DNA from 3 places in the Nonomuraea sp. NPDC004186 genome. Region 1 is predicted to be linked to each of the others. Evidence: riboswitches for the same ligand, from Rfam matches in the RefSeq annotation. Region 1 holds a riboswitch; each other region holds the start of a gene.
What was found. A riboswitch is a leader RNA that binds a small molecule or an ion and turns the genes downstream of it on or off. The one in region 1 is predicted to bind cyclic di-AMP.

Region 1 (3,265 bases):
GTAGTCCGCCTGGGACTGCTGCTGCTGCCCGTAGCCCTGCTGGGACTGGGCCTGCTGGCCGTAGTCAGGCTGGGACTGCTGCTGCTGGCCGTACTGGGGTTGCTGGCCGTACTGCTGCTGTCCGTACTGGGGTTGCTGACCGTACTGCTGTTGCTGTCCGTACTGCTGTTGCTGGCCATAGCCCTGCTGACCGTACGGGGGCTGCTGCCCATAGGCGTCGTCCGCCCGGTAGCCGATCACAGTCGCGTCCGGGTCGGGCTCGCCGGGGTGGCGGCCCTGGTTCTGCTGCCCGTAATAGGGAGGCGCAGAGTTGTCTCCGGATTCGTCCTGTGGATACGGCGGCTGTCCGGTGCTCACCGTGTCACCTCGCTTCGAGTGCGCATGTGGCACGTGTCAGGACACATGCCTGTGCTGCCCAACGTATCGACATAGGTATCAACAATCACCTTTCCATCTGGTCAAGGTCCACGTCACCCGATGTCAGGTGGAGCAGCATGCGGGTGTTTCCCAGCGTGTTCGGCTTGACGTGTTCAAGATCCAAAAACTCGGCAACACCCTCGTCGTACGAGGCCAGCAGTTCGGCGTAGACCTCAGGTGAGACCGGTGTGCCCTGAATCGGGCGGAACCCGAGTCGCGCGAAGAAGTCGACCTCAAAAGTAAGACAGAATACACGTCGCAGACCCAAATCCTTAGCCTGCTGGATCAGCGCGGAGACGATCCGGTGGCCGACGCCCATCCCCCGGCACTCGGGATCCACCGCCACCGTGCGGACCTCGGCGAGGTCCTCCCAGAGCACGTGGAGCGCGCCGCAGCCGACGACCTGCCCGCCTCGCTCGGCCACCCAGAACTCCTGTACGTCCTCGTACAGCGTCACCGTGGCCTTCTCCAGGAGCCGCGGCCCCGCCCCCGCGTAGGTGTCCACCAGGCGTCTGACCATGCGCACGTCGGGCGTGCGGGCACGCCGGACCACCACCGCGGTCTCGGGCACTGTCAGCTCGGCCACCTGCTCCATGGTTCTCCAGGGTACAGATCTCATTACGGCTCAGCCCTAACTCCCATGTCTCGGCCCATCTTGTTACATCTTGTGGTCAGATCGGCACGGGACCGCGCGGCCAGCTCGCACCCGCCGAAGGCGCGGACAAATAGGGCGTAGGGCCTCTTCTGCACGGGTGCCCACGAGATCACCTTGTGACCCTTCGGTTGTGAAACCTCTACAGACTTGGCAGTTCTGGTTGAGCACGAACCCGGAGTGCATTAGTGTCCAGCGACAATGTTTCCCGCGTGTCGCGCGGGAGGCACGCCCAATTCTCGCAAGAGAAGCCGGGGAACCGCCGGTGGCGACCTCCGACGCCACCACGGGGTGAATCCGAGTCTTTCGGTAGGGCTGCTCCGGCCCGAACCCGTCAGCTAACCCGGTAGGCGTCGACGAGAGGAGCTGGTTGGTGAAGCCCACGCTCAGCGGTGGGGGGAAGTCGGCGGGCAAGCACGCCCGCCCTCCGGAACGGGCCCGGCGGCCACGCCGCGTAGGTGTGGTGAGTCTCACAGTCGCCGCGCTGCTGTTCGCCATCCCCGTCGGTTCGGCGTCCGCGGATCCCGAGCCCTCGCTGAAAGAGCTCGCCGACCAGGCCACGAAGTTGCACACCGACATCGAGACGCTGAGCGAGCAGTACAACGGCCAGCGGGAGAAGCTCAAGACCGCCAAGAAGGCCGCCGAGGCCGCGGAGAAGACGCTGACGAGCAGCGAGACGGATCTCGCCGCCAAGCGCTCGAAAGCCGTCGCGCTGGCCCAGAACGCCTACATCACCGGCGGTCTGAAGACCCTCGCCTTCGCCACCTCCGACGACCCCGAGGGCTTCCTCAACCGCGCCGCGACCTCGTACGCGCTGCAGACCGAGCAGGGCGAGGAGATCAACCAGCTCACCAAGGCGATGGACACGGCCACCCGCGCCAAGGAGAGCGCCACGGCCCGCATCGACGAGGTCCAGAAGCTCGTCACGGACCTCGAGGCCAAGCGCAGCAAGATCACCAAGCTGGTGACGAAGGTCGAGAGCAGCCTGTTCAGGCGGGCCCTGGGCGAGGCCGGGCGCCCCGGCACGCGGGCCGTGCGCGTCAACCTGCCGATCCCGGGCTCGGGGAAGGCCGCTGAGGCCGCGCGGTGGGCGCTCACGCAGCAGCTCAAGCCGTACGTCTGGGGCGCCGAGGGCCCCGGCTCGTACGACTGCTCCGGGCTCGTCATGGCGGCGTTCCAGCGGGTGGGCATCTCGCTGCCGCACTACACCGGCGACCAGTGGACGGCCGGCCGGCACGTCTCGCGCGAGGAACTCCGGCCGGGCGACCTGGTGTTCTTCTACAGCGACCTGCACCACGTGGGCATCTACATCGGCGGCGGCATGATGGTGCACGCCCCGCAGACGGGTGACGTCGTACGGATCGCGTCGATCGCGAGGCGGCCGTTCGCCGGCGCGGTGCGCATCGCCGACTGAGCCCGCACCCCGGCGGTCCGCCGCGGCTAGATCAGCTGGCGGCGGGCTGCCCAGGCCACGGCCTCGATCGCCGTGGCCACGCCTATGCGGTCGCAGATGCCGCGCAATCTTCGTCGTACCGTGCGCCCGCTGATATCCAGCCGCCGCCCAACCCGATCGACCGTGACTCCCTTGGCCAACTCCGCCAGCAGCGCCAAATCAGCATGGCTGAGCTCAACGCCTTCAGTGAGCACATCCATCGGGAGCCCTCCCCCCAACAGCAGAACTTGGACCTCACAGACGGGCCAAAGCCGCTCCTCGCAGACGGTAAACGCATCGTGGAAAGGTCGTCAAGCATGACAATCGCCGCACTTGACGAGCGCTATTGACATGATCCGCTATATATGACGCACTCGCGATATGTCAGAACGTAGAGTGATCACATTGGGGCTTCCGGAATGGCCCTGACCAGCGTTCCGGTTTTCGATCAGTTCGCCATGGATATTCCGCATGATCGATACCCGCGTTATCGCGGGACACGCGTCCGTGACGCGATCTTTCCGGCGCACGGGAAGCCACCAATCGCTCGCTTTGTGCAGCGCTCCCACATGATCCGACAACCCAGGTCAGGCAGTTGATTAAGGCAATTGGATCAATCCGCCATGGCAATTGCCGCCGGGGGTTCAGGTCGGCGGCCCGCCGGGTGGCGGGCGTCCTGCTCTGACCGCCGGGCCGGGCGGCCTCGTTTCCGGGTGCGCGTGCCCGGCGGGATCACAGGGGTGGCTGGGGCACCACGGACGCTC
Region 2 (3,265 bases), on a different contig from region 1:
GGCCTCTACATCGTCGAGACCTACAGCCAGTGCTGGGGCTGGGACCCGCTGGCCCGCGGCGGCAAGGCCGTGTGGGCGCTGTTCCGCACCGAGCCCTGATCGGTCCCGTCACTCTCCGGTCACCCCGTCGATGCGCTCGCGCAGCAGATCCGCGTGACCGTTGTGCCGCGCGTACTCCTCGATCATGTGGATGAGGATCCAGCGATGGGTGCATTCCTGGCCTCTGTGGTCACCGACGGCGTCCAGCGGCCTGGCGTCCGAGATGGCGCGGGCGCGGGCGACCTCCTCTTCCCACGTGACGAAGGCCTCCTTGACGGAGGCGGCGTCCACTTCCTTGAAGTCGGCGTCGTTGTCGCGGTCCTTGTCCCACAGCTTGGGGAGGTCCTCGCCGTTCAGCACGCGGCGGAACCAGGATCGTTCGACGTTCGCCATGTGCCGGACCAGGCCGAGCAGGGACATGGTCGAGGGTGAGACGGAGCGCAGGCGCAGCTGATCGTCCGACAGGCCCGCGCATTTGACGGCGAGGGTGCCGCGGTGCCATTCGAGCCAGTTGTTCAGCGTGGTCCGCTCGTCGCCGGTGAGAGCGGGCGGGATTCGGGTGTCAGTCATGATGTCCGACCTTATCCAGCTCAGTACATCGAGATGTGGACGTGGTCGTAGTGGTTCTCGGTGACGCTGCCGCGGTCCGACATGGCCCGCCAGCCCGAGCCCATGTTGATGCGCTGCTTCCAGATCACGTACTTGACGCCGAGCTTGCCCTTGTTCTTGAGCGCCCAGTCCGCGATGCGGTCGCCCAGGGCGTTGTTGATGGCCGCGGGCATCGTGCCGCCGGTGCTCATCATGAAGTCGCAGGCGCGCCCGAGCGGGTGCTCGCCGCTGGAGCCCGAGCGGAAGCAGCCCACCGTGTACGGCAGCTTGAAGTTCTTGGCCAGCTCCGCCTTCATCAGCCGCGTACGGGCCGTGATGTTGTCCGAGCCCGAGGGCAGTTCCGGTGCCCAGCTCCCGTCGGACTTGCGGCCGGGACCGAGCGGCACGAGGTCCTGGAGCTTCTTCCTGATGTCGTCGATGATGTCCTCGGCCTCGGAGCGCTGTTCGGTCACGTCCTTGGCGTCCACGCCGATCTGGGTGGCCAGCGCGGCGGCCTCGTCGGAGGCCTTCTTCTTGTCGTCGCGGGCCTTGGCCACCCCCTGGACCAGAGCCTGCTGCTCGGCCGTCAGCTGTTCGAGCAGGGCGGCGCCGCCGCCGTTCTGGACCATCAGGACGGAGGGCAGCGACGGGTCGTGGTTCTGGTAGCGCATCCTGGCGAGGTCGCCGACCCGCTGCTCGGCGGCGGCCAGCGTCTTCTCCGCGGCCGCCAGCCGCTCCTTGGCCGCCTTGGCGGCGGCCTGCGCCTTGGCCAGCTCGACGCGCTTGAGGTTGTACTTCTCGATGAGCTTGTCGATCTTGCTGTTGAGCTGCTTGAGCTGGGCGCGGAGCGCGGCCTCCGACGGCTTGGGGGCCGCCGAGGCCGCGGTCGCCGGCAGGAGGGCGACGGCTGCGGCGGTGACGAGGCCGATGGCAAGAGTCGCGGGGGACGGAGCCGCCACGTGGATGTTCCTCTCCCTCTGCCGGCCGGGTTAGCTGACGGGTTCGGGCTGGGAGCTGCGTGCCCTACCACCGAAGTGGATTCACCCCAGGTGCGGATGGGTCCCCGGCTCCCGGGCGACTCGCCCGGGATTAGGCGTGTGCCTGCTGTTACGGCCAGGCACAAAAGGGATGTTAGTGGTAGATCACGAGTAACGCGACCCCCATTAGAAATCTAATAGTGATCTACCTGTGATCGAAGCATCCGGGCGGCCTCCTCCGGCAGCACGTCGTTCACGAACGCCCCCATCGCGGACTCCGACCCGGCCAGGTACTTGAGCTTGCCCGGCGCCCGCCTGATGCTGAACAGCTCCAGGTGCAGGTAGCCGAGCTCGCGGTCCTGCCGCACGGGCGCCTGGTGCCAGGCCGAGATGTACGGCATCACCACGCCGAACAGGTCATCGAAGGCCCGCAGCACCGAGGTGTACAGGGGTGCGAACGCCGACCGTTCCTCCTCCGTCAGCGCGGCCAGATCGGGCACCTGCCGGTGCGGGTAGATGTGCACCTCGTACGGCCACCGCGCGGCGGCCGGCACGAACGCCGTCCACAGCTCGTTGGAGGCCACCACGCGCGTCCCCGCGGCCCGCTCGGCGGCCAGCACGTCGGCGAACAGGTTCCCCTTCGAGTAGCGCCTGGCGGCGGCGAGCTGGAGCCTGGTCCTGGGCGTGACGTACGGGTAGGCGTAGATCTGGCCGTGCGGGTGGGCCAGCGTGATGCCGATCTCCTCGCCCCGGTTCTCGAAGCAGAACACCTGCTCCACGCCCTCGATCCCGGACAGCTCGGCCGTCCGGTCGGCCCACGCCTCCATGACCAGCTCCACCTGGCCGTCGGAGAGCTGGGAGAACGACGACGAATGCTCAGAGGTGAAGCAGACCACCTCGCACCGCCCCACTCCCGGCCGGACCTCACTCAGACCCCCCGCGTCTGTATAAGTCCCGAAATTGGTGGAGAAGGAGGGGAATCGGTTCTCGAACACCACCACGTCGTAGTCGTACGCCGGGATCTCCGACGAGCGCGTTTCCGACGACGGGCACAGCGGGCACTCGCTCGCCGAACCGGTCGGCTGGAACGTGCGCGTCTGCCGGTGCCCCGCCATCGCGATCCACTCCTCGGTCAGCGGGTCGTAACGCAGCTCGGAGGCCACCGGCCGGGGGTCGAGCACCCGCCGGTCGATCGCGCTCCGGTCGGCGTCGTCCCGCTGATCGAAGTAGATCAGCTCACGACCGTCGGCCAGGTGGGTGATGGTGCGCTTCACGAGCCCTCCGCGATGATCAGTTCTCCGGCCCGTTCGGCCAGCTCCATGCGTGCGTCCTCAGGCAGCCCCGCATCGCTGACGACCACGTCGGCCTCGGTCAGCTCGGCGATGGTGCTGATGCCGACCGTGTTCCACTTCGTGTGGTCGGCGGGGATGACCAGCCGGTTGGCGGCCGCCACCAGCTCCCTGTCGGTCTCCGATTCCAGCAGGTTGGGGGTGGTGAACCCGGCCCGCACGCTCATCCCGTGCACGCCGAGGAACAGCGTGTCCACGTGCAGGCGGCGGATCGCGGCCACGGCCACCGGGCCCACCAGCGCGTCGGACGGCGTGCGCACGCCGCCGGTCAGCACGACCGTGCGGTCGGAACGCGGGTTGCGGTGGAAGACC
Region 3 (3,265 bases), on a different contig from region 1:
ACGTCCCTGTACGACGTCAACGCCGCCGCCACCCACGTCGCCGGCGTCGACATCGGGCGTGACTGGATCAGGGTCGCCGTCGCCGACCTGCGCGGGAAATTCGCCGGCCGGAGGGACGGGCGCAACACCGCCCTCACCTCCGCCGAACTGGCCCTCCTGGTCGGACAGCTGTGCCGGGCCGCCGCCTACGAGGCCGGCGTCGACTGGCCCGACATCGCCTGCGCCGTCGTCGGCACGCCCGGCGTGTACGACCCGGAGCTCGGCCGCCTGGAGTTCGCCCCCAACCTGCCCGGCTCCGACCTGGCCGAGCGCCTGCGCGGCGAGATGGAGGTCGACCTCGTCATCGAGAACGACATCAACCTGGCCGCCGTCGGCGAGCACACGCACGGGGCGGGGCGCGGCACGTCCAACTTCGCGCTGGTGTCCGTCGGCACCGGCGTCGGGATGGGCATCGTGATCAACGGTGAGCTGTACGTGGGCGCCCGGGGAGCGGCGGGGGAGGTCTCGTACCTGCCCGCGACCGAGGACCCGGCGCCGCCGGCCGGTGACGCCCTGGCCCACGGCGCCACGGAGGCGGTCGCCGCCGCGCCCGGAGTGGTCCGCGCGGCCCGCGCCGCCGGCCTGAGCCTGCGGACGGCCAAGAAGGTCTTCGCCGCGGCGGCCTCCGGCGACAGAGTGGCCCGCTCGGTGGTGGAGGCCGAGGGGCGCCGCATCGGCGGCCTGCTGGTGGCGGTGGCCGCCGTGCTGGATCCGGAGGTGATCGTGCTCAGCGGCGGCGTGGGCCGCAACCTGGACCTCCTGGGGGAGTCCATCGAGGCCCGCATCGCCGAGCTCGGCCCGCTGCGGCCGTCGGTGGTGGCCAGCACGCTGGGGGACAGCGGCGTCCTGCTGGGCGCGGTGGCCCGCGCCAGGACCCGTGCCTGGGAGCTCATCTTCGACGCCCGCCTCCCCTGACCGTCGCGTGGGGAGGCGGACGCCGCAGCCTCCTACAGGGTGGCCGTGAGGGTGGTGGGCGTTTCGTCGCGCTGCTCCTGGAGCTTGGACCAGAGGCGTACGCCCTTGCGGTCGGGGCGGACGCCACCCACGAAGGAGTCTCTGCGCCAGGAGGTCAGGCGCTCTTCCTTGACCACGTCACCCGTGTGCGGCGAGTGGACCATGTAGCCGGGCCGGGAGATCATCCCGACATGCCCGAGGCCGTGGAAGAAGACCAGATCGCCGGGTTTGAGGTCCTTCCAGGCGATCTTCTTGGTGAACGCGCCGTACTGTTCGGCGGCGGTGCGGGGGAGTTCGATTCCGGCGTGCTCGTACGCCCTGAGCATGAGCCCGGAGCAGTCGTATCCGCTCGGGCTGGCGCCGCCCCACACGTACGGGGTGCCGCGCTTGCTCATGGCGAACTTGATGGCGACCTTCCAGGCGGGCTTCGGAGCCTGTTTCTCCTGGATTTCCTTGATCTGGCCGCCGGTCAGGGTGGTGAGGTCGTCGAGCTTGGACGAGGCATGGGCTGGGGAGGCCAGCATGAGCCCGGCGGCGCCCGCCGCCAGGACAATGGCGATTCGAGACAGGGGTCTGTCCTTCCATACGGCCGGCCGGGTTAGCTGACGGGCTCGGGCCTGGAAGTAGCCCTACGGCATGGGGATGCCGACTCGCCCCAGGGGGAATGTGGGTCCCCGACTCCACGCAACGGCGCGCGGATTAGGCTGGTCGGTGACTTTAACGAAACGGTCAAAGAACCGCAATACCGGACAAAGGGGGCGTCCGAAAGATGAGATGAAGTGTTCGTCAGCCGAGACGACGCGGTAAGGTACCGCCCATGGAGTCGCGTAACATCCGTCTGGCCGTCATCCCCGGCGATGGGATCGGCACCGAGGTCGTGGCCGAAGGGCTCAAGGTCCTGGAGGCAGTTGGCACGAAGATCGAGCCCACTCACTACGACCTGGGAGCCGCACGCTATCACCGTACCGGCGAGACGCTGCCCGACGCCGTGCTCGAAGAGCTGCGCGGCTACGACGCGATCCTGCTCGGCGCCGTGGGCGACCCCAGCGTGCCGCCGGGCATCCTCGAGCGCGATCTGCTGCTGCGGCTCCGCTTCGAGTTCGACCACTACGTCAACCTGCGCCCGGTCAAGCTGTTCCCCGGCGTGGAGACCCCGCTGGCGGACACGCCGCCGGAGAACATCGACATGATCGTCGTCCGCGAGGGCACCGAGGGCCTCTACGCGGGCACCGGCGGCGCCATGCGGCGCGGCACCCCGCACGAGATCGCCACCCAGGAGTCGCTCAACACCGCCTACGGTGTCGAGCGCGTGGTGCGCTACGCGTTCGAGAAGGCCGTCACGCGGCCGCGCAAGAAGCTGACGCTCGTCCACAAGACCAACGTCCTCACCTTCGCCGGTGACCTGTGGCAGCGCACGGTCAACCGCCTGGCGGCGGAATACCCCGACGTCACGACCGACTACTGCCACATCGACGCGGCCTCGATGTTCTTCGTGAGCCAGCCGGAACGGTTCGACGTGGTCGTCACCGACAACCTGTTCGGCGACATCATCACCGACCTGGGCGCCGCCATCGCGGGCGGCATCGGCCTGGCCGCCAGCGGCAACATCAACCCCGAGCGGTCCGCGCCGAGCATGTTCGAGCCGGTGCACGGCAGCGCCCCCGACATCGCCGGCCAGGGCAAGGCCGACCCGACCGCGACCATCCTGTCCGTCGCCATGCTTCTCGACCACCTGGGCCTGCACACCGAGGCGGCCAAGGTCGAGCAGGCGGTCGCCGATGACATCCTCGAGCGGCTGGCCGGCTGGGCGGGCCGCACCACCCACGAGATCGGTGACGACATCACCGCGCGAGTATCCGGCTAGGACCGCCTAGCCCCCAACGCGCCTGGTGGTCCGACGAGGGCCGCCAGGCGCTTTTTTGCGTCCAAAAGGGCTGATCGCCGCATTGGCCGCTTGCCATCCCATATAGCGAGACAATAGGAAGTACCGGGACTGCCTTCCGGGCAGCGCCCGCTCACCAGCACCGATCCGCAGATTTCTTGTAGATTTGGGCAGATTCGCAGAGAGAAGGACCGACGTCATGACCATCGCTCAGAAGCTCAGCTTCGACGTGCAGCTATCCGACCACGCTCGCACCGCGGCCGAGCGGGAGCAGGTACTGGCGAACCCCGGCTTCGGGCAGACCTTCACGGATCACATGGTCTCGATCGACTACACCGAGGGGCAGGGCTGGCACGACGCCAAGCTCCTTCCGTACGGCCCGCTCTCGCT

Region 2: linked by a shared signal. The riboswitch ahead of ACWEPL_RS58780 (coiled-coil domain-containing protein) and the one ahead of ACWEPL_RS17555 (C40 family peptidase) in region 1 are both predicted to bind cyclic di-AMP.
Region 3: linked by a shared signal. The riboswitch ahead of ACWEPL_RS02055 (C40 family peptidase) and the one ahead of ACWEPL_RS17555 (C40 family peptidase) in region 1 are both predicted to bind cyclic di-AMP.

The regions. Positions count from the first base shown of each region.
Region 1 covers NZ_JBSGFQ010000018.1:118,117-121,381, reverse strand. The annotation lists gene ACWEPL_RS17565 (RDD family protein) at 1-357, opposite strand, end outside; gene ACWEPL_RS17560 (amino-acid N-acetyltransferase) at 443-1,012, opposite strand; cyclic di-AMP (ydaO/yuaA leader) riboswitch at 1,289-1,437, shown strand; gene ACWEPL_RS17555 (C40 family peptidase) at 1,533-2,483, shown strand; gene ACWEPL_RS17550 (LuxR C-terminal-related transcriptional regulator) at 2,510-2,722, opposite strand.
Region 2 covers NZ_JBSGFQ010000158.1:11,335-14,599, reverse strand. The annotation lists gene ACWEPL_RS58790 (ATP-binding protein) at 1-99, shown strand, start outside; gene ACWEPL_RS58785 (DinB family protein) at 109-609, opposite strand; gene ACWEPL_RS58780 (coiled-coil domain-containing protein) at 630-1,586, opposite strand; cyclic di-AMP (ydaO/yuaA leader) riboswitch at 1,592-1,733, opposite strand; gene galT (galactose-1-phosphate uridylyltransferase) at 1,799-2,878, opposite strand; gene ACWEPL_RS58770 (DeoR/GlpR family DNA-binding transcription regulator) at 2,875-3,265, opposite strand, start outside.
Region 3 covers NZ_JBSGFQ010000002.1:91,455-94,719, reverse strand. The annotation lists gene ACWEPL_RS02060 (ROK family protein) at 1-954, shown strand, start outside; gene ACWEPL_RS02055 (C40 family peptidase) at 987-1,517, opposite strand; cyclic di-AMP (ydaO/yuaA leader) riboswitch at 1,566-1,709, opposite strand; gene ACWEPL_RS02050 (3-isopropylmalate dehydrogenase) at 1,811-2,857, shown strand; gene ACWEPL_RS02045 (branched-chain amino acid aminotransferase) at 3,075-3,265, shown strand, end outside.